3 regions of the Lysinibacillus sp. COL-1 genome follow, and region 1 is predicted to be linked to each of the others. Evidence: riboswitches for the same ligand, from Rfam matches in the RefSeq annotation. Region 1 holds a riboswitch; each other region holds the start of a gene.

What was found. A riboswitch is a leader RNA that binds a small molecule or an ion and turns the genes downstream of it on or off. The one in region 1 is predicted to bind lysine.
Region 2: linked by a shared signal. The riboswitch ahead of AC6BKE_RS03700 (amino acid permease) and the one ahead of AC6BKE_RS18705 (transporter substrate-binding domain-containing protein) in region 1 are both predicted to bind lysine.
Region 3: linked by a shared signal. The riboswitch ahead of AC6BKE_RS23985 (aspartate kinase) and the one ahead of AC6BKE_RS18705 (transporter substrate-binding domain-containing protein) in region 1 are both predicted to bind lysine.

The regions. Positions count from the first base shown of each region.
Region 1 covers NZ_JCAWSJ010000004.1:2,081,784-2,089,881, reverse strand. Annotated here, with positions in the region: gene AC6BKE_RS18730 (5-bromo-4-chloroindolyl phosphate hydrolysis family protein) at 1-591, shown strand, start outside; gene AC6BKE_RS18725 (toxic anion resistance protein) at 588-1,655, shown strand; gene AC6BKE_RS18720 (DUF6501 family protein) at 1,703-1,900, opposite strand; gene AC6BKE_RS18715 (amino acid ABC transporter ATP-binding protein) at 2,165-2,896, opposite strand; gene AC6BKE_RS18710 (amino acid ABC transporter permease) at 2,909-3,634, opposite strand; gene AC6BKE_RS18705 (transporter substrate-binding domain-containing protein) at 3,805-4,662, opposite strand; lysine riboswitch at 4,781-4,967, opposite strand; gene odhB (2-oxoglutarate dehydrogenase complex dihydrolipoyllysine-residue succinyltransferase) at 5,310-6,569, opposite strand; gene AC6BKE_RS18695 (2-oxoglutarate dehydrogenase E1 component) at 6,664-8,098, opposite strand, start outside.
Region 2 covers NZ_JCAWSJ010000002.1:647,657-655,754, forward strand. Annotated here, with positions in the region: gene AC6BKE_RS03685 (nitric oxide synthase oxygenase) at 1-863, shown strand, start outside; gene AC6BKE_RS03690 (hypothetical protein) at 889-1,419, shown strand; gene AC6BKE_RS03695 (CynX/NimT family MFS transporter) at 1,486-2,694, opposite strand; lysine riboswitch at 2,871-3,047, shown strand; gene AC6BKE_RS03700 (amino acid permease) at 3,130-4,593, shown strand; gene AC6BKE_RS03705 (Nramp family divalent metal transporter) at 4,836-6,101, opposite strand; gene AC6BKE_RS03710 (response regulator transcription factor) at 6,310-7,005, shown strand; gene AC6BKE_RS03715 (sensor histidine kinase) at 6,995-8,098, shown strand, end outside.
Region 3 covers NZ_JCAWSJ010000004.1:3,170,244-3,178,341, forward strand. Annotated here, with positions in the region: gene AC6BKE_RS23950 (MarR family winged helix-turn-helix transcriptional regulator) at 4-456, opposite strand; gene AC6BKE_RS23955 (helix-turn-helix domain-containing protein) at 531-752, opposite strand; gene AC6BKE_RS23960 (acyl-CoA thioesterase) at 940-1,404, opposite strand; gene sdhB (succinate dehydrogenase iron-sulfur subunit) at 1,630-2,409, opposite strand; gene sdhA (succinate dehydrogenase flavoprotein subunit) at 2,415-4,169, opposite strand; gene AC6BKE_RS23975 (succinate dehydrogenase cytochrome b558 subunit) at 4,236-4,844, opposite strand; gene AC6BKE_RS23980 (YslB family protein) at 5,117-5,551, shown strand; gene AC6BKE_RS23985 (aspartate kinase) at 5,647-6,873, opposite strand; lysine riboswitch at 6,987-7,165, opposite strand; gene uvrC (excinuclease ABC subunit UvrC) at 7,275-8,098, opposite strand, start outside.

The sequences.
Region 1 (8,098 bases):
ACCGTTTCTATCGCAGCAATTGCGGCAAATCCTGGATTCTTCCTTGGTGGTTTACTGTTTGCGGGTTCCTACGCGACGAGTACAGCGTTGCTGAAACATAGACAAAAAAAGAAAGTCATGCAAATAGCAGGTATTACAAAAGAAGAATTCAAGCATATTGAAACACAATTATCAGCAGCTAATAAGCATATTCAAACATTAAGTCAAAACTATTTACGCGTACGTTCTGTATCTGCTTTTAAACAATTACTTGAAATGACGCGTATTTCTAAAAATATCGTCAAAATTGTGAAGACAGACCCACGAAAATTTTATAATGTAGAGCCCTTTTTCTATGCACACTTACCTTCTGCTGTGGAATTAACGGATAAGTATACAATGCTTTCGAAGCAGCCTGTGAAGGATAAAGAAATTCAATTAACATTATCAAAAACACGTGAAACGCTAACTGATTTAAATGATACGATTCAAATTGATTTAAAGGACGCGCTTGCTAATGATATTGATACCCTACAAATGGAGATTGAATTCGCAAATCGTTCTAATCTTAGACGTAGAGAACAATTGGATTGGCGAGGGGACGATAAATGACAGCAAATGAACACGCATTTCAACTGAATACCATACCAGGGCTTTCTCCACTAGTCCAATCCTATTTAGAAACAACTCCACAAAATGAGGCGATGGCGACTTATGAAACGCTATCGCCTCTTGCACAAAGTCGTGCCTTACTTTATGCTAGTCAAATTGATTTGACAGATTTTGAATCATTGCTGTCCCTTGGGCAAGATTCACAGCGAGCCCTGTCTCAATTTGCTGATCGCATGCTTGCGCAAGTGAAGCAAAAGGACGTCTCAAAAATCGGTCAAATGCTTGATTCCTTAATGCACACGTTAGATCGAATAGACCCGACGGCTTTAGAACCAAAGAAACAAACCTTTTTCAAAAAAATCTTTGGAAAAACAGAGCCGACTGTGAAGCAAACATTAACAGAATTTGAGCGTATTAGTATTCAGGTGGAACGTATTGGCGTTCAGCTAGAGCGTGCACAGCTTCAGTTGATCAAGGATGTCGAAAACTTAGAAGCGCTTTATGCTCATAATCGTGGATTTTTTGAGGAGCTGGCTACTGCCATTGCAGCAGGTCAAATGAAAAAACAGCAAGCCATTGAGGTTGAGTTACCCACACAAATAACGAGTGTTCAAGCAACGAAACAACCGCTTGCTATTCAGCAGCTCAATGACTTTGCCGCACAAATTGAAAGGTTGGATCAACGTATTTATGATTTACAAGTATCACAGCAAGTAGCGCTGCAAACGGCTCCTCAAATACGCATGATTCAACAGGCGAATCAAATGTTAGCGGAAAAAATTGAATTTTCGATTGTCACTTTGATTCCTCTTTGGAAAAATCAGCTGGCGATGATGCTTTCTATGCATATGGATCATCACTATGCACAGCTAGAAGAACGATTAGCTCAGGCACATGATCGCTTCTCTAGTCCATCGTTTGAACAACAGGTTTCGAAATTTAAAGAAACGCAGCGAGAACTGCAAACCGCGATTAAAGATGTGTTTGCCCTGCATACAGCAACTGAACAAGAAAAACAACAGCTACAAGATGTGGCAGGTGCCAGAGGCTATCAGCGCGATTAACAAAAAAGGGGTGGCTCAGCATATAATCTGAACCACCCTGTTTTATGTTATTCAAAATAATCTTTATAGTAGCCACCGACATTACCTGTATTATCGATGATAAAAATGAACTCTTCTGTTTCATTTTTTACTTCATATTCTTTCCCTACTGTTAATACATTGGACACTAAGTATTTTGATGCATTTGTATGTTTGCAAGTTATCGTTCGTAGTGTTGGCGCATCTTTCCATTTTAAATGTAACATATTCTCTCTACCTCTCTTTACTAGCCGAAGCTAATGTCTATTGCTTATTTTATAATATTTTTGGGCTTTTGTGGAGAAAAAAGAAAGACTATAGCTATTCTATCCAAAAAAAATGACTATTTGAGGTGTTATGATGAGTTTTGGTGGTGTACCGCAATGGTTTTTTATTATTGCTGTAGCATTTGCAATCTGCTTTGTTCTTTATGCAGAATGGAATTCTAGAAAATAAGTGAGTCCAATAAATCGGACTCACTTTTTCTATGCTTATTTTAATGTCCGCTTTAAAAATTCTTTTGTCCGTTCATGCTGAGGGTTTACTAATACTTGTGATGGCGGGCCTTCCTCGACAATGATGCCTTTATCCATAAAGACGACACGATCTGCCACCTCTTTGGCAAACTCCATCTCATGTGTCACGATTAACATTGTATTCCCCTCAGTGGCTAACTGTCGCATCACCTTTAATACCTCACCGACCATTTCTGGGTCTAATGCCGAAGTCGGTTCATCAAATAGCATGACATCTGGATTCATTGACAATGCTCGAGCGATAGCCACACGCTGCTTTTGCCCCCCTGAAAGCTGACGAGGCTTGGCGTTCACATATTGATCCATACCAACGATATTCAAATATTTAAGCGCCGTTTCTTCTGCTTCTTTCTTTGATCGCTTCAATACTTTGATTTGGCCCACTGTGCAATTGTTTAACACATTGTGATTGTTAAATAAATTGAATTGCTGGAATACCATTCCTAGATGTGTACGATATTCTTGAATATTGTGCTTATCATCTAAAATGTCTTCCCCTTTATAAATAATTTGACCACCACTTGGCGTTTCTAATAAATTGATGCAACGAAGTAATGTCGATTTACCCGAACCAGAAGAGCCAATTAAACAAACGACTTCGCCTTTTTCTACTTGGAAATTTACATCTTTTAACACTTGGTTACGTCCAAATGATTTACTTAAATGTTCAATCTTAATCACTGCCATTTGTGCGTCCCCCTATACAGCTTCTTTTTGTTCTTTTTGATAGGCATCAGGTCCATCTAGACGTTTTTCAACATAGAGAAGGATGCGAGATGCGGTAAATGTCATGATAAAATAAAGAATACATGCAACAAAGAATGATTCAAAATAACGGAAGTTGTTACCTGAAATTGATTTTGTTTGGAAGAATAATTCCGTTACCCCAATGACATTTAATACGGCTGTATCCTTAATATTCATAATTAATTGGTTACCTGTCGCCGGCAAGACATTGCGTGCTACTTGTGGTAAAACAACATGCAGCATGATTTGGAAGTGATTCATACCAATTGCCGACGCTGCCTCGTATTGACCATTATCAATCGAGACAATACCACCTCGAACAATTTCTGCCATATAGGCCCCTGTGTTAAGGGAAACGACTAAAATACCTGCTGTAATAAAATGCATATCGATACCAAATGCAATATCTAGTCCGTAGTAGACTACCATAGCCTGTACAATCATTGGTGTACCACGGAAAAATTCAACATAGCATGTCAGGATAAAATTAATAAGCTTTAAGCTATAAAATTTTAAACCTTTTTTACGAACTGGAATCGTATGCATAATTCCAATGAAAAATCCGATGAATGCACCAATAATTGTACTAATAATCGAAATCAGTAACGTATAATACGCACCTCGTAAAAACATTTGCCAGTTGTTTTCAATAATTGAAAGTATCCATTCAAGACTCATGATGTTCCTCCTAACAATGTCATGTTGCTTGCTTATTTCCTTCGTGTCCTAGCTATTTCTACTATTCTATGATTTGTTACGCTAGGACATTATCATTATGTAGAGAGGTTCTCATTTTGATAATGATGAAATGATCATGCACGGACCAGCAACTAGCCCGTGCCTTGTCATTATTGTGCTGCTGGTTGTTGAGAAATCGCTTCTTCCATAATCGCTTGACGATCGTCTTCCGAAATACCTTTTAGGATTTCATTGATTTTTTCACGGTTTGCATCGTCTTTACGTAAGCCTACAGCAATCGAAGTATTGGAAAGATCCGTATCAAAGCCTTCTTCAAATGCGACATATGTGAACTTATCGTTGGCAGCAGCAGCGGAAATACCTTCTGGACGTTCTGCTACATAGCCATCAATTTTGCCAGCCTCTAAAGCGACACGCATTGCGGGGAAGCTTTCCATTGCTGTTTGTTTTTCTACACCGTTAATTTGATCAATAACGTTGTAGTTCGATGTATTTAATTGTGAAGTAATTTTAGCACCAGAGAAATCTTGAATCGATTTTGCATTTTCATACTTGCTACCTTTCTTAATAACCATAACGAAATCAGAAGTATAGTAGTTTTCTGTAAAATCAATCGTTTTCTTACGCTCTTCAGTTGGTGACATACCCGCGATAATCGCATCAATTTTGTTAGATTGTAGCGCTGGTACTAATCCGTCCCATTCCATTTTGACAATGACTAGCTCTTTGCCTAAGCCTTCAGCAATTTTTTTTGCCATTTGGACATCGTAGCCGCCTGCATACTCTGCATTATCAGCAATTTTCACTGCACCATTAGCATCACCTTGCTGTGTCCAGTTAAATGGTGGATAGCCAGCCTCCATTCCGATTCGGAATTCACCGCCACTTGCTTCCTTGTCAGCACCAGCATCACCTGAACCGCCATCATTTTTGTCGCTAGTGCCACATGCAGCTAGCACAATTGCTGTCATGATAGAGATCATTACTAACAACCATTTTCTTTTCATAAAAAACTCCCCTTTTCTGTAAAAAAATAAGACAACTGTAATAAAAAAGACCTAAGTATATTGAACTTAGGTCTTACCTTGTATGACAGTTGCCCAAATCCTCACTATAATTTCCATTTTCCGAGATAGCACAACCTAGTAAATCTGGAAATCCATTTACTAGGACAGTCCTGCACTTATTCACTGCAGACCCAGCATAAAAGTACGAGCTCCTTTTATACTTCGGCGATATTTCCTTCTTCATTGCGTCTTCGCTTGCTTGAACTCAACAATGAACTAATAAATACCGCGCCTCTACCTCACTGGTAAACGTTAGTGAGGTTTGTTTATTTAATTGATATTTAGATACTACTATAAAACTAGTACACTCGTCAAGACAGTTTTAACATTTTTCTGACTAATGACAATATTAGGATATTGTTCGTTCTCTATTCATTTTAAATCGTTAAGCTTCTATCGATATTTCTGAAAATTAAAACAAATTTTTATTATAGAGTATGTGCTCTATGTGAGAAAAGTTGTGTTTATGTCTTTTTTGCTCCTCTAAACGATATAACATTAGTACTCTTTCAAACATAGAATCGGTCAAAATCTTTCGTCATGCATAAAAAAACCCTGCTGAACATTGTTCGCAGGGTTGAATCGCATTATGAATTTAATAGTAAATCTTCAGGATTTTCGATTAATTCTTTAACTGTTTTTAAGAATCCTACAGAATCTTTTCCATCGATGATACGGTGATCGTAAGAAAGTGCTACATACATCATTGGACGGATTTGAACTTCACCATTTACTGCAACTGGACGGTTAACAATTGAGTGCATACCTAAAATACCAGCTTGCGTACCGTTCATAATAGGAGTTGACATTAATGAACCGAATACACCACCATTTGTAATTGTGAATGATCCACCAGCCATGTCATTTAAGCCTAATTTTTTATCACGAGCTTTTGTCGCTAAGTTAGCGATATCTTTTTCGATTTCTGCAAAGTTTTTGCTGTTTGCATCGCGTACAACTGGTACAACTAAACCTTCTTCAGTTGATACAGCAATACCGATATCAAAGAAGTTATTTAAATGAATTTCATCACCAGAGATTTGAGCGTTTACGTATGGGTATTTTTTTAGTGCCGCAACAACAGCTTTTGTGAAGAATGACATGAAACCAAGTTTGATGTCGTTTGCTTTTACAAACTCTTCTTGTTTACGTTTACGAAGTGCCATGATATTTGTCATGTCAATTTCGTTAAATGTTGTTAACATTGCTGTTGATTGTTTCACTTCTAATAAACGTTTAGCAATTGTTTGGCGACGACGGCTCATTTTTTCAACTGTTACACGGTCAGAATTAGCTGCTGGTGTAAATACTACTGGGCCACCTGAAGTTGCTACTGATGTAGGTGCTGCTACTGGTGCTACAGCTGGAGCTGTACCATGAGCTGCTACATCTTGTACACGTACACGTCCTTGTGGATCTACTGGAGATACTGCTGCAAGGTTGATACCTTTTTCACGAGCAAGACGACGTGCTGCTGGAGAGGCGATTACTCGCTCACCAGAAGTTTCTTCTACAACTGGAGCCGCTGCTACTGGTGCAGATGCTGCTTGTGGCGCTGCTGGAGCCGGAGCTGCTTCAGCTGGAGCCGCTGCAGGTGCAGGTGCTGCGCCTTCGCCTGCTTCTACTACTGCGATAACTTGACCAACTAGTACAGTATCGCCTTCTTCAGCTAAAATTTGTGTTAATACACCTGCTTCTTCAGAAATGATTTCAGCGTTTACTTTATCTGTTTCAAGTTCAACGATGAATTCACCTTTTTCAACGCGATCGCCCACTTTTTTTACCCACTGTGCGATACTACCTTCTGTAATCGATTCTGCTAATTCAGGGACTTTAATTTCAGCCACTTTCATTTCCTCCTTTGATTAACGTGCATGACGCACATAAAAGGGCTACTGCTTGAGGGCAAGTAGCCCGGTTTTTTCAAAAATTTATATGTGATTATTTAACCTTCACTGGCTCAGCAACTGCCGCTTCAATTAATGCTGCTTGTGCTGCTTTATGAGAATCTGCATCCCCTTCAGAAGTTGAGCTCATTGCAGGACGACCTACATAGCGAAGTTTTTTACCTTCTGAAAGTTCATATAATGTTTCTAATGCATAATTCCATGAGCCTTGGTTTTTAGGTTCTTCTTGTACCCAAACAATTTCTTTCACATTTGGATACTTAGCAATAATACCAGCAACTTGCTCTTTTGGGAATGGGTAAAGTTGTTCTACACGAATAATGTGTAAATGATCGAAGCCTTCTCCGTCTTTTACGCGATCCGCTAAGTCGATCATCACTTTACCAGTTCCTAAAACGATACGCTCTACAGCTTCTGGTTTAGCGCCTAAACCTGGTTGTTCAATCACTTCTTGGAATGAACCATTTGCCAATTGTTCAGCATTCGCCGCCGCTAATGGGTGACGTAATAGTGATTTTGGTGATACGACTACAAGTGGACGTACCCCTTCTGTACCTAATAACGCTGCTTGACGGCGTAATAAATGATAGTAGTTACCTGCATTTGAACAGTTCGCTACAAACCAGTTGTTTTCAGCTGACATTTGTAAATAGCGTTCCATACGGCTTGAAGAGTGCTCTGGACCTTGACCTTCATAACCATGTGGTAAAAGGATCACTAATCCAGATTTTTGGCCCCATTTAGAGCGTGCCCCTGAAATAAAGTTATCAAACATCACTTGTGCCATGTTCGCAAAGTCACCGAATTGTGCTTCCCACACTGTTAAAACATGACTATTTTCTAGGTTGTAACCATACTCAAAGCCTACTACTCCCGCTTCAGTCAGTGGAGAGTTGTGTACTGAGAAGGATGCACTCGCACCAGAAATATGATGAAGCGGTGTGAAGACATTCCCATTGTTTTTATCGTGAAGTACTAAGTGACGTTGAGAGAATGTACCACGTTGAGCATCTTGACCTGTAAAACGTACTGGTGTGCCGTCTTGGATAATTGTCGCATATGCTAACGTTTCTGCATGGCCCCAGTCAATTTTTGCTGATGCATAGGCATCACGACGTTTTTCTAAAATTTTGCCAAGCTTTTTCTGTGGCTCGAAGTTTTCTTCAAACACTAAAAGCTCTTCATTGATTTTTTCTAAACGTTCCGCACCAACTGCTGTATCAATTTGTGGGAACTCTACTTTTAATTCTGCTGGCATTTCTAAATGCTGATGATCATCTTTATCTGCCATTTCTCTTACATGGTCATAGGCTGCTTGCATTTCTGCATAGATTGCTGTATCTAAGGCAGCTACATCTTCAGCAGATAGAAGACCTTCAGCCACTAATTGTGCTCCATATAAAGCACGCACTGTTTCATGTTTAGAAACCAATTTGTATGTTTCTGGGTTTGTCACAGTTGGGTCATCT
Region 2 (8,098 bases), on a different contig from region 1:
TGTTTTGGCAATCATTGCATGTAGTAGATGCACGTGCCGTTTTAGATGAACAGGATATTTTTCAAAAACTACTGGAGCATATCGATTATGCAACAAATAGTGGAAAAATCCGTCCAACAATAACAGTATTTGCTTCGAACAGAGTGCGTATATGGAATCATCAGCTAATTCGTTATGCAGGCTATGAAACGGAAGCTGGCGTTATTGGTGATGCACATTCTATTGTTTTTACTAAAGTATGTGAATCGTTAGGTTGGAAAAGTGAGAGGACACCATTCGATGTGTTACCTCTTGTTATACAAGTAGATGAGCGAGCTCCGCAGCTGTTTACAATTCCTGTAGAATATATTTTAGAGGTGCCAATTCGTCATCCAGAGTCAGTGGATGTAGAGAAATTAGGAATGAAATGGTATGCTGTACCCATAATTTCAAGTATGCGTTTTCAAATGGCAGGCATTGATTTCCAAGCCGCACCCTTTAATGGCTGGTATATGGGGACAGAAATCGGTGCACGTAATTTAGCAGATCATGACCGTTATAATATGCTACCAGCTATTGCGGAGGTTTTTAATCTTGATACAACCAAGCAAGCTTCACTTTGGCGTGATCGTGCATTAGTGGAACTTAATATTGCTGTCCTTCATTCTTTTAAAGAACAAGGCGTGAGCATTGTCGATCATCATACAGCTGCTCAGCAGTTTAAATTGTTTGAAGAAGCAGAGGAATCAGCAGGACGAGACGTTACAGGCAACTGGACATGGCTAATCCCACCACTTTCGCCCGCAACGACTCATATTTTCCATAAACCTTATGTCAATATTTATCATACACCCAATTATTTTTATCAAAAACCATGCTATTAACTGATTGTGGAGAGGACGAAACGCTATGTTGAATGAGCAAATTCCGAGTATCCCGTGGTTACAATTGACGACACCTTATGGAAGAGGAACGGCTATCCCTCAGCTGATTGAACAGGAGCAATATACAGAGCTAGCTGAGTTAGTGGAGCATCAAGGTACACTATGGCAGGTCACACCATGGGCTTTGCTTGTCCTTCTAAAAAAGCTTGCTAGCAAAAATACGGGGGATGTCTCTGTACAAGAAGTAGAGCTTTATTTAGCTGTGGCACATGCAATTTCTGAAGATTATCTAGACCCATCCTATTCAGTTCAAACTATGCAGGAGCTGTTAGATGTCAAATATTTATGGATGGATCACGAAGAGAATGATGAGCTGGAATGGGAGGAGGAAACGCCAAAGGGTTATGAGCAGAAAGCTTTTGTAAGCTATTATTATTTTAGTTATATACTCTTACAAGAGGCTGTTCCTATTTTTGCAGCAGTTATAGCTCACAACAAAGAAACAGCAGACCGTCTTACTGAACTGCTAACCTTACTACAGCAATTGGACAAATAAAACGTCTATACCTATATAGAAGTAAAGCAGATGGGAAATATGAGCAGTTATCCCATCTGCTTTATTTTAATGGACATATTCGTCTTTAGAAGCTCTCATTGAGCAAAAGAAAAGAATGGTCGCCACAGCTACAAAGAGCCAACCAGCAATATTCCAGCCACCAAATAAATCATGTAAGTAGCCAAAAAGAATAGGGCCAATGGCGGCAAATAAATAACCTAATGATTGTGCAAAGCCTGATAAATCTGCTGCCTCAAATGCCGTGCGTGTACGAAGTGTAAAGAACATCATCGCTAAGGCAAATGAAGAACCTCCTGCTAAACCTAAAAGAATCATCCACAGTACCCCAAGACTTGTCCACTCCATGACAACTCCAGTAAAGCCTATTAAATAGAAGAATGTAAACATCACTACAAGAGGTCTTTGAGAAGCCATTTTACTTGCAATGATAGGCACAGCCAATGCCATTGGTACTTGTGAAAATTGCATGATAGAAAACATCCAACCAGCTTTGTCAGGAGCCAATCCCTGGGCGATGTAGATTTCGGGAATCCAAGCAGCAGTCGTATAAAATAATAAAGACTGTAATCCCATTGCACCTGTGACAGCCCAAGTAACAGGTGACTTCCATAAGGGTGTACTCGTCATTTTAGAGGTAGTGGCTGGCTCAGGTTTATTTGATTTCAATTGAGGTATCCAAATTAAAATCGTTACGACCACTAGTACAAGTGCAATGGACAGCGCTCCTTGCCAGCCAAATGATGAATTGGCTATAGGATAGCTAATACCTGCGCCAAGCCCAGCCGTTAAGTTCATCGACATAGTGAAAAATGCCATTAATAAACCAACATGGTATGGAAATTTTAATTTTAATAATCCTGGAATCAGCACATTTCCAAATGATATGGCTATGCCGATGAGTACAGTACCAAATACAAGTAACCCCGTTGTACCAAGGGAACGTAGAACAATCCCCAAGGCTAATAAAATAGTGGATAAAAATAGTGTTAGCTCAAGCCCTAGTTTGCGTGCTACAACGGGCGCAAATGGTGAGATGGTAGCAAAAGCGAGCAATGGAATCGTTGTTAGAAAGCCTGCAAGTACATTAGAAATACCAAGATCGTCACGGATAAATGATATAATAGGGCCAACAACAGTTAGTGGCATTCTTAATGTAGAGGCTATAAAGATAACTCCGAAGACTAAAAGTAAGGTTGTTCCCCTCCAGCTAATTTTTTTACTCGGAAAACTAGCGGAATGATCATTTGTAGTCAAAATAAATCCCCCTGTTCGTAACCGTTCTAATTGAACTACTATAACACTTTAACAAACTAATAAAAATAGTAGAAGATTCACAAAATACAGAACATTTATTGTTATATTGAAATGTCAAAGGTCTTATGCTAATATAATAAGCATCATAAATTTAATAATTATATGCCTCATGTTTGTATTGAGGTAGAGGTCGCGATATTTATAAGTATGCTAATGGAAATGACAAGCATTGATGAGATTAGCTGAAAGGGAATATTGCCGAAGTGTGAGGGGACTTGAAAACCTCATGCTGGGGCTGTCTCCGAAAGGAACAGAACTGTCACGTTTGCACAACGTGTTGAGCTATCATTTAGGAAAAACTGAGGATTAACTTAGCCATCACAGTGTATATGTGATGGCATTTTTTTGCCTCGTAAATAGGAAGGAAGCTATATCGTGAGTGAAATAAAAGTAAATCAGCTCGGACATAAAGCGCCAAAGCTGAAAAAAGAATTGAAAAGCCGTCATATCACAATGATTTCTTTAGGCGGTACAATTGGTACGGGACTATTTTTAGCCAGTGGTGGTGCCATTGCACAAGCTGGACCTGGTGGTGCATTGCTTGCCTACGCCCTAATCGGTATTATGGTGTACTTTTTAATGACAAGCTTAGGGGAAATGGCTGCCTATATGCCATCATCCGGTTCATTTAGTACGTATGCAACAAAATTTGTAGATCCAGCACTAGGCTTTGCATTAGGCTGGAACTATTGGTATAACTGGGCAATCACTATTGCAGCAGAAATTGCGGCAGTATCCTTAATTATGAAATATTGGTTCCCTGATAGTTCATCAGCCCTTTGGACAGTATTATTTATTGCTGTTGTACTGTCATTTAATTTACTTTCTGTAAAGAGCTATGGAGAAAGTGAATATTGGTTTGCGATGATTAAAGTAGTGACAGTCATTGTTTTTATTATTATCAGTTTATTAATGATTTTTGGTATTTTAGGTGGACAGGCACCTGTAGGCTTTACTAATTTCTTTATTAGTGATGGACCATTTCACGGTGGCTTCCTAGCTACATTTGGAATTTTCCTAGCAGCCGGATTTTCATTCCAAGGAACAGAGTTACTTGGGATTACAGCAGGTGAAACAGACGATCCAGGAAAAAATATTCCAAAGGCTGTTAAATCCGTATTCTGGCGTATTCTTTTGTTTTATATTTTAGCAATTGGTGCAATCGGAATGTTGATTCCATTTACAGATGAACGCTTATTATCAGAAGATATCGCAGTATCACCGTTTACATTAGTGTTTGACCGCTTAGGTATTGCCTTTGCAGCTTCGTTAATGAATGCCATTATTTTAACGGCTATGCTGTCAGCTGGAAATTCAGGGCTTTATGCATCATCACGTATGCTATGGCAATTAGCAGTGGATGGACATGCGCCTAAGTTCTTCACAAAGCTAAGTCGTCGAGGAATACCAATTTATGCGTTGATGGCAACATTAGCTGTAGGTTGCTTAGCTTTTTTAGCGTCTTTCTTTGGTGATGGCGTTGTTTATATTTGGCTGTTAAACGCCTCTGGTATGTCTGGTTTTATTGCATGGCTCGGCATTGCCTTTAGTCATTATCGCTTCCGTCGTGCATTTGAGGCACAGGGCCTAGATCCAAAGCTATTACCTTATAGAGCAAAATTGTACCCGTTTGGACCACTATTTGCCTTTACTGTTTGTATGATTGTGGTCATTGGGCAAAATTACACGGCCTTTACGGGAGACCAAATTGATTGGTATGGGATATTAGTTTCTTATGTTGGAATCCCACTATTTTTACTGTTATGGTTTGGCTACAAAATCAAGCACAAAACAAAAATGCTTTCACTTCAAGAATGTGATTTAAAAGTGGAAGATTAAATAGTAGGGCTGTTCTGTAAACTAATGAATGATTGGTTTATGGGACAGCTTTTTATGTCTTAATCGTCGTTAAAAATATCAAAAAATAATATCATATATAGAGTAATATTAGTATTTACTAACTAGCCATTCGAAAGTCGATGTCTAATCAAATAAAAAACAGGTACCCATTCTTGAACTGCCCCGTAATAGTTAGAAATCAAACTTTTACGGGGCAGTTCATCTCGAGTACCTGATTTTTATTATCCAAATATTGTTTCCCACAGTAAGTAAATATTCAATGTCACAACGATAATAACAACAAACCAACCTAAAAACGTTGTAATACGGTGATTGACTAAACTGCCCATGATGTTTCGTTTGCTTGTAAACATAACAAGAGGGACAAGAGCAAATGCAATACCGAAAGATAAAACAACCTGACTTAGAACGAGCGCATAGGTTGCATTCACGCCTGAAGCAATAATGACTAGAGGCGGCACCATAGTAATCGCTCTACGTAAATAAAGTGGTATTTTTCTTTGAATGAATCCTTGCATGACTACATCACCTGCTAACGTCCCGACAGAGGAGCTAGCTAGCCCGGCAATAAGTAAACCAAGACCAAATGAAATAGCAGCCATGGGGCCGAGCGCATCTTTTAAGCCATTGTAGGCAACATCTAAATCTTCTACAACCACGCCTTGTGTGTGGAAGACTGCTGCAGCAATGATCAGCATGCTCATATTAATCGCTCCGGCAATAATCATAGCGATGATAATATCGATAAATTCAAAACGGAAAATACGTTTTTTTTCATTTTCATTCCGACCAACAATACGATTTTGCGTTAACGATGAATGTAAGTAAATAGCATGAGGCATGACAGTTGCTCCTAAAATACCTGTTGCTAATAATAGTGAATCTACACCTTCAAACTGTGGCGTGAACATGCCAATCGCTACATCGCCCCATTCTGGCTGTGCTAAAAATGTTTGGAAGGCAAATGCTAAGACAACAATTAACACCATGCCCGAAATACCGGCTTCAAAGGCTCTAAATCCTCTTCTTTGAAGTTCTAAAATAGCAAATGAACCAACTGCCGTAATTAATGCTGCGGGCAGCATAGGGATATTGAAGAGCAAGTAAAGCCCTAATGCTGCACCAATAAATTCAGCGAGATCTGTAGCAATGATGACCAATTCAGCCTGTATCCATAAAAAGATGGATGTTTTTTTAGAAAAATGCTCGCGTGCTACTTCAGGCAAGTTTTTACCTGTCGCAATTCCAAGCTTGGCAGATAAGGATTGAATTAACACGGCCATTAAATTAGAAAAGGCTATAACCCAAAGTAGCAGGTAGCCATATTGAGAGCCTGCTGTAATATTTGTAGCAAAATTACCAGGATCGATATAGGCGACGGCTGCAATAAATGCAGGTCCTAAAAATGGTAAAAAGCGTCGCCAACCTTTTATATCTCCATCTAAAACCGCCTCGGCAGACGATTTTGTGACTCGTTTGTAAACCATATTGTTCCCTCGTTTCAAAAAGTATCATTAACGAAATAAAGTTTCCTATAGGAAAATAAGATATTAGTATTCTAACGCTAGGAATCAAAAAAGTGAAGTGGTTTGCTTTAAGTTTCTATAAGTATGTGCCATTCTCATCATTTTCTAATTAGACTTTCACCACCAGCATCGTTTACGATGAAAAGAAAAGATGAAGGACGGATTCGACATGACCAATCGAATTTTAATTATAGAAGATGAAGAAAATATTGCGAGAGTGCTACAGCTTGAGCTTCGATTTGAAGGCTTTGAGGCGGAAATGGCTCATACAGGGACAGATGGTTTGCTTCGTTACCGTGAACAGCCATGGGATTTGATCCTACTTGATGTCATGCTGCCAGAGATGAGTGGCATTGATGTGCTAAAGCGGATTCGTGCAACGGAATCCCAGACACCTGTTATTATGCTTACTGCCAAAAGTGAGGTGGAGGATAAAGTAAAAGGATTGGATTTAGGAGCCAATGATTATGTGACAAAGCCGTTTGAAATTGAAGAATTGCTGGCGCGTATTCGCAATGCTTTACGATTTTCACAAAAGGCTAGTCCAAAACAAGTTGCCCTTGCATTTGGACATTTATCGATAAACGAGCAAACAAGAGAGGTCGTATATTTTAATAAAGATATTCAACTGACACCTCGTGAATATGATTTATTGTTCTATTTACTAAAGCATCCTAAACAAGTACTGACTAGGGAACAGCTACTAGAGGCTGTATGGGGCTATGACTATTATGGGGATACAAATGTTGTGGATGTCTATATTCGCTATGTACGACAAAAGCTTGAAGCTGCTAATGCAACGCCTATTATCCAAACAGTTCGTGGAGTTGGCTATGTGTTGAAGGAACATCGTGATGAGACTTAAAACAAAAATTCATCTACTTACAACATTGCTGATGCTAGTAATATTAGTGGCCACAAACAGTGGAATTTATTTATTGTATGAGAAATCTGCCTATGATACGGAATATCATCAGCTTCAAACACGTGCCAATGATTTAAGCTCTACATTCAGTCAGTTAAATGCTCAAACTAACCTACAGCAAGTATTAAGAGCCTATATGCCGACAGATGGTGCCGTCTACATTTATGATGGAGAACGTTTAAAAACAAAGGTTCAGGCTACCCTTGACATGCCAGAAGGCCCTTCCATTACCTATACAATGCCTGCTATTTGGATAGACGGAACGGTTGTGGATATCACATTACAGCAATCCATGGAAGAAGTAGAACGGACATTAAGTTTGCTAAAGGTTATATTGATTATTGTATCTGTTATTGCAACGATTCCTATTTTCTTAGCAAGCCTAGTACTTGGGCGACTTATTTTATTACCGCTAGAACGTTTAAATGAGACTATGCGAAAAAGTGCATCGACAGGAAAATATGAAAAAATGGATATACCAGTAAAAGGTGGGGATGAGTTAACAAACATTAACCGTACTTTTAATATGATGATGGAAAAGCTTGAACAGCATTATCGAAAGCAAGAAGAATTTGTATCGAATGCTTCCCATGAATTGAAGACACCCATTACGGTTATTGAAAGCTATGCAAAATTACTGCTCAGAAGAGGTTTTGACAATCGGGAAGTTGCACAGGAATCATTACTAGCTATTGCCAATGAATCATCACGCATGCATGAAATGGTGCTGCAATTGCTAGAACTAGCTAAAAATAATGAGCATCTGGACATTCATTTTGAACAGCTAGAGCTCGCGCCGTTCTTGAATAAAGTGGCTTCCCAAATGCAGCATGCGTATCATCGAGCATTTATAGTTGATGTGAAGAAGCCAAGTTTTGTTTATAGTGATGAAAAAATATTAAAGCAACTACTCTTTATTTTGCTGGATAACGCTAGGAAATATAGTGAGGATGAAGTGCATATTCTCGCAACAGAAACAGCTAATCATGTATGCATTACCATCCAAGATTTTGGTATTGGTATTCCAGCGGAG
Region 3 (8,098 bases), 1.1 Mb from region 1:
GCCTCAATCCTGTTTCATGTGTACATGTAGTTTTTCTAAATAGCTTGATAATTGCGCGACTTCTTGTTCATTAAAACCAACAAGCATCTCCTGCAAGTATTGCTGCCTTTTTTCAATAACTTCTTGAATAATACGTTCGCCCTTTTCGAGAAGATGAACGACAACAACACGGCGATCATTTTCATCACGCACACGCTTGACTAATTCATTTTTCTCCATTCGATCCACTAAATCTGTTGTTGTGCTAAAGGCTAAATATAAACGGTTTGATAATTCGCCAATTGTAATATCACCAAGCTCTTCTAACCACTGTAATGCAACAAATTGTGGCGGCGTTATCGCATAGTCGGAAACAATTTCTCTTCCCTTTTGCTTCACGATGGCCGCTATATAGCGTAATTCCTTTTCAACCGTTGCAACGGTTTCAGGTGAGTGCTTTGTTACTTCATCCGACATATAACTATTTCACTCCTAAAAATACGTTGAATAGTTCTATTTTGTCGTTTTTTTCACGAAATAGCAAGTGTCCATTAGTCTAATTTAAATTCTTCCAAGCGTAACAGCTCAATTAACGCCTGAGATCGATTCGTTACACCTAGCTTTTGAATTGTATTGGAAATGTGATTCCGCACTGTTTTTTCACTAATACCAAGCTGCTCTGCAATATCTCTCGTTGTTTTTTCAGCTAATAAAAGCGCAAATATTTCACGTTCTCGGTTTGTTAAAAGAGAACGATGATGAGAGCCATTCATTCAGTTACACCCTCCTCCCCCGCACGTATTGTAACTTATGTTAAGGGGCTGGAAGCGGTGACGGCTATTTGCATGATTATTCCATGTTTCCTTAAAAATTTCGAAAATTACATCGATACATTCATAAATTTTATGTAAAATGCAATTCCTACTTTTTCAATAAACTTTCATATAATTATACTATAAACTAATGAGGAAGAATAGCCAATTGAATGAATTTCGTCCTATCTTCCTCAGAAATCGGCACACTCTTGCCTGTTCGAGGATCCATTTGCACAATTGTTCCACGACCAGTGAAGCAAATTTCATTCTTTTGATTTTTAGCAAGATAATGAATGTCCAGTGATGAATTTCCAACTTTCGCGATCTTTGTGTAAATTCGGAGAACATCATCAAAGAAGACCTGCTTCACATAATCACATTGTAAATCGGCCACTATCGGTATAGCCTCCACATCCTCATTAACTGCTGAAGGCATTAAAATACCCAAATGATGGAAATAATCAATTCTTGCTTGCTCAAAATATGTAAAGCTAACGGTATTGTTCATATGACCAAACATGTCTGTCTCTGAAAAACGTACACGTACCTCACTATAAAAGGAAAAATCCTTTTCCCACTCTTGAAAATCTTCAATATAGTTTGCTTTCATGTTACACCATCCCCTGTTATGTATTTGCCTGTTTTAATTATAATGACGGCAAATGAAATGAATACATATTCATTATAAAAGAAAATACTATATTATCATAGAAAAAACCGCAATTTACGCCTTTTATCACAAATATTCCTTCTGTTTATATCATATGCAACTTCAAATAAAAAAACTCCCTCACACAAAGTGTAAGAGAGTTTGGGCATTTAGCTTGTCCGTATATTAATCTACGTAGTGATCAGAACCGAAGAAGTTACGGAACATTTGCACTGTAGTTGCACGATTTAGTGAAGCGATAGATGTTGTTAAAGGAATACCTTTTGGACATGCAGCTACACAGTTTTGAGAGTTACCACAGTTCGCAAGGCCACCATCACCCATAATAGCATTTAAACGTTCATCTTTAACCATTGCACCAGTTGGGTGAGTGTTGAAAAGACGTACTTGTGATAATGGAGCTGGTCCGATGAATGAAGCTTTTTCAGACACGTTTGGACATGCTTCCATACATACACCACAAGTCATACATTTAGATAATTCATAAGCCCATTGACGTTTACCTTCTGGCATACGTGGACCTTCACCTAAATCATAAGTACCATCAATTGGTACCCAAGCTTTCACTTTTTTAAGTGCATTGAACATACGTTCACGGTCAACTTGTAGGTCACGAATAACAGGGAATGTCTTCATTGGCTCAAGCTTAATTGGCTCAGTCAATTGATCAACAAGTGTTGAACATGATTGACGTGGACGGCCATTGATGACCATTGAACATGCACCACAAACTTCTTCTAAACAGTTCATATCCCATGATACTGGCGATGTGTTTACACCATCTTCAGTAACAGGATTTTTTTGAATTTCCATTAAAATTGAGATTACGTTCATACCATGACGGTAAGGCACTTGGAATTTTTGCCAGTAGCTATTGCCGCCTTGTGTATCTTGACGTAAGATTTCCACTTTGACCATTCTTCCAGTATTAGCTGCGATTTGCATAACTTTTAGTCTCCTTTCGCAGAGTAGTCGCGTTTACGTGGTGGGATTAAAGAAACGTCGACTTCTTGGTACGTGATGATTGGATTACCAGTAGTTGGGTCAAACTTCGCCATTGTTGTTTTTAAGAACTGCTCGTCATCACGGTTAGGGAAATCAGGTTTATAGTGTGCACCACGAGATTCATTACGTAATAGTGCACCTTTTGTCATTACTTTTGCAAGCACTAACATATTTTTAAGTTGACGCGTAAAGTGCGCGCCTTGATTACTCCATTTTTGCGTATCGTTAATGTTGATGTTATTCCAACGCTCAGTAAGCTCATCAAGTTTTTTCAATGTATCTTCAAGCTGATCATTGTAACGTACTACAGTCATTGTAGCAGTCATCATTTCACCAAGCTCTTTATGCAGTAAGTAAGCGTTTTCTGTGCCTTCCATTTTCATGATAGCATCCCATTTCGCTTGCTCCTCTTTGACACGAGCATCGTAAATCTCTTGTGGAAGATCTTCTGCATGCTTTTTAAGGTGTTTTACATAATCTACTGCGTTTGGTCCTGCAACCATACCACCGTAGATAGCAGATAATAATGAGTTCGCACCAAGACGGTTTGCACCATGTTGAGAGTAATCACATTCACCTGCTGCAAATAGACCAGGAATTTCAGTCATTTGGTTGTAATCAACCCATAATCCACCCATTGAATAGTGAACTGCTGGGAAAATTTTCATTGGTAATTTACGTGGATCATCCCCTACGAATTTTTCGTAGATTTCGATGATACCACCAAGTTTAACGTCCAATTCATGTGGATCTTTATGAGAAAGATCTAGGTATACCATGTTCTCGCCATTAATACCAAGTTTTTGGTTTACACAGACATCAAAAATTTCACGTGTTGCAATATCACGTGGTACTAAGTTACCATAAGCTGGGTACTTTTCTTCTAAGAAGTACCAAGGTTTACCGTCTTTATAAGTCCAAATACGACCACCTTCACCACGAGCTGATTCTGACATTAGACGGTTTTTGTCATCTCCAGGAATCGCTGTTGGGTGAATTTGAATGAATTCACCATTCGCATATGAAGCACCTTGTTGATAAACGATAGAAGCAGCAGAACCTGTGTTAATAACAGAGTTTGTTGTTTTACCGAAGATAATACCAGGGCCACCAGTCGCCATAATAACAGCGTCTGCACGGAATGATTTAATTTCTTCTGTACGCATATCTTGCGCTACGATACCACGGCAAACGCCGTCATCATCGATGATAACACCAAGGAATTCCCAGTGTTCATATTTATTTACTAAACCAGCTACTTCATGAGAACGAACTTGCTCATCTAGCGCATATAGTAATTGTTGACCAGTTGTTGCACCAGAGAAAGCTGTACGGTGCATTAAAGTACCGCCAAAACGACGGAAATCTAAAAGTCCTTCTGGTGTACGGTTGAACATAACACCCATACGGTCCATTAAGTGGATAATGCCAGGTGCTGCGTCACACATACCTTTTACTGGTGGTTGGTTCGCTAAGAAGTCCCCACCATATACAGTATCATCAAAGTGAATCCATGGAGAATCCCCTTCACCTTTTGTATTTACCGCACCATTAATTCCGCCTTGCGCACAAACAGAGTGTGAGCGTTTTACAGGAACTAATGAGAATAAATCAACTTCAGTACCAACTTCAGCTGCTTTAATCGTTGCCATCAGACCGGCAAGACCACCGCCGACAACAATTATTTTGCTTTTCGCCATGATTATTTCTCACTCCTCTTAAAAAATTGCAATGATTGCTGTTACTCTATCGTAGCTTCTATTGAATTATACGAAAGCTAAAATAGCAGCCACACCAACTACACTTAGAATTACGAAAATAATGTTTGTTACGTAAGTAGCAATCTTTTGAGACTGAGGAGATTGTGTAATACCCCAGCTTACTAGGAATGCCCATAAACCGTTAGATAAGTGGAAAGTTGCTGATATAATACCAACAATGTAGAATCCAAGCATGAATGGATTAGCAACGATATTCGCCATCATGTCGTAATCAACGTGTGTGCCAAGTGCTTTTTGAATACGAGTTTGGAAAATATGCCATGCAATGAAAATCACTAGGAATACACCAGTGAAACGTTGTAAAGAGAACATCCAGTTACGGTATGTGCTGAAACGTCCTGTGTTTGGTGTAGCAGTGAATGCAATGTAGACACCATAGAATGCGTGGAACATTAATGGAATATAGATGACAATCCATTCAACTAGGATAAGGAATGGAATCTTTTCCATTACTGCGGTAGCATCGTTGTAACTTTCTGCCCCGCCTGTTGCTGTAAAGTTAATGAACAGGTGCATCGTTAAAAACAGACCTACTGGAATGATACCAAGTAGAGAATGTAAGCGACGCCATAAAAACTCTCGATCTTTCGACAAGACTGTTACCCCCCTTAGTACTTAAAATAGCACAACAAAAGAAGTCATCATTTTGTAAATGATACTTCATTGACTGTGTATTTCATCATGGTACAATATTATGACATGTTTATTGTACTCTCAAGAGCTACGAGCGTCAAGGCAACTCGGAGTTTTTCATAGAGCTTATTAAAGAACTAATCTAGTACATGATGCGTTGTTTTTTCTCGAAAAATCTATCATTACTTTATTACTGTTGAATTTTAAGAAAATTCTAAGAAAGAAGGATAACAATGTTAAACACTCCATCTCCTACAATTTCATCATTTGGTTATGAGCTCATTCGCGATCATATTCTATCTTCTATCCTTGGTAAACATGAGAATGATGTCCTTTATTGGGCAGGTAAAGAGCTTGCTCGCAAGTTCCCATGCAAAAGTCAAGACGAACTTATCGCATTTTTCGCAGATGCCTGCTGGGGTACACTAGAGCTCATGAAGGAATCAAAGGATGGTCGCATTTTCCAATTGACAAATGACCCTGAAATATTGCAAATCAAACAACGAAGCTTTAGACTGGAAGCAGGATTTATAGCAGAGCAAATTCAATTAGCTAAAGGCTACCTTACAGAATGCTATGATGAAAAGCGAGAAAAGCAGCACTATGTCATGTTTACAGTCAAATGGGATGTCAAGGAACGTATTATGAATACCATCCCTACTGAATGATGAAAAGGATTGTCTCCCTATTCAACGGGATGACAATCCTTCTTTTTTCTTCCTTTAATTTCGGACTATTACATAAAATACTGTTTCTTCTATTATTATATATAAAGTGCTTGCTCTAAATTGAATTCATCATGCAAGGCATTTGCTGCACGAATCATATCATCCTGTGGTACAACAACAGACACTTTTATTTCAGACGTACTAACCATTTTTATAGGAATATCTTCACGACGTAATCGATCAAACATGCGAGCAGCCACACCTGGATTAGAGGCCATACCTGAACCAATGATAGAAACCTTCGCCAACCCTATTTCAAAGTCAGCAAAACTAAAGCCAAGTGACAATTTACTATCTTCTAGAACACGCAATGTTTCCGCAAATTCTTCTTTTAAAATGGAAAAAGACACAGTTGGTTTTAAGCCATCAATGATTGCCTGTACAATAATATCTACATTAATGCGGTTTTCTGCAAGGATTGTAAACATATCTGCCAATGCACCATCGGCATACGCATCATACCCCACTGTCAAACGGATAATATCTGACTCAAAGGCTACACCACGGACGACTAAATTTTTCTCCATTTCCACTTCCTCCTTCAATAAAGTACCTACTGACTCTACTAAGCTAGAGCGTATAATAACGGGCATTTGAAATTTTTTTGCTAACTCCACTGCACGAGGATGAATAACATGTGATCCTAAATTAGATAACTCCAGCATTTCATCATAGGAGATTTCCTGCAGCTTTTGAGCTTTGCTGACATAGCGTGGATCTGCTGTATAAACACCGTCAACATTTGTGTACATATCAGTTCGCTCTGCTTCCAATGCTACCGCGAGTGCTATAGCTGTTGTTTCAGCTCCGCCTTTGCCAAGTGTAGTAATATTTTGTTCCTCATCAATACCCTGTTCTCCAGCAATCACTACAATTTGTCCCTGTACAAGATGTTCTTCAATACGACTGTCATCGATATAGTCGATACGTGCATGACGATACTTACAATCTGTATGTATACCTGCTTGCCATCCAGTTAAGGACACTGCCTCATAGCCCGCTTCCTGTAATGCGATGGCAAATAAAGCGCTGGATAATTGAGAGCCCGTAGACACGACTGCAGCTAATTCTCGTTTGGGCACTTCGTCCGTTAGTTGATGTACCATCGTTTGCACATCTTTCGTTGTGTGTCCCATTGCTGCAACGACCACGACTACATCGAAGCCTCTGTCCTTTTCAGCAATCGCCTTCCTTGCTGCCTCTTGGATTTGTTCAGTAGAAGCTAGTGCAGCCCCTCCAAACTTCATCACTATTTTAGCCATTTCTTGCGTTCTCCTTTCCAGTCATATATTTCACCTGCTTCTAGAAAACTAAAAGGCAGCCTCCACATAACGTGAAAGCTGCCTATAACATGTACAATGATCGTAACTTGTGCATGTGTGATAGCTCTCCGAAACTTTTAGAATCGACAATCTTACATTTCTTAAATGTAAAACCAGTACAACAAAGGAAACAACAATGCTATACTTCGGCAAGCTCCCCTTTCACACACGATCTCTGGACTTGTTCATCCTCCATTGTGTTACTCTTGAATCTTGCACCTCTATCATCACCATAAAGTGAATGTATTCAATTGGTTTAACGCTGGCGTCAACATGCTAGCCACACCAGTTCGCTATTCATCACATTGACGAACAATGTTATTTACAACCTTAGCACATGTCTATTCCTTTGACAATGACTCTTGCTGAAAATAGCTATAAATTTGGCTCGCTAAATTAGCAGGTATTCCTGCCTCCTGCAAAGCTAGCTCGCTCGCCTCTCGAATTTTCTTAACTGAACCAAAATGTTTGAGCAACTGCTGCTTGCGTTTTGGCCCCACACCTTCAATATGGTCTAACACCGATTGAATGGCATGCTTCTCATGCTGTTGGCGCAAGAAGGTAATAGCAAAGCGGTGAACTTCGTCCTGAATTCGTTGTAATAAATAAAAGCTATCACTAGTACGCTTTAAGGCAATCACTTCTGGTGGATCACCAAACAATAGCTGCGACGTATTATGCTTATCATCTTTTGCTAAACCTGCAATCGGTATAACAAGTCCAAGCTCATCTTCTAGTACTTCACGGGCGACTTCCATTTGCCCCTTGCCACCATCAATTAAGACCAAATCTGGCAATGGCAAGCCTTCCTTTAAGACACGCGAATATCGCCGACGTATAACCTCTTGCATCGCACCGTAATCATCATGCTTTGCAGCCGTACGCGTTTTGTATTTACGATATTCCTTTTTCGCAGGCTTTCCATCAATGAAGACAATCATAGCCGATACAGCATCCGTGCCATGCATATGACTATTGTCAAATGCCTCAATTCGTAATGGCGTTGAAATACCTATTGCTTCACCAAGTGCCTCACAAGCACCAATTGTCCGTTCTTCCTGCCGTTCAATTAGCTGGAATTTAGCTGCCACAGCAATCTCAGCATTTTTAGTTGCTAATTCAACCAATTCCCTCTTTTGACCTCTTTTTGGTGTAAGAACTTTAA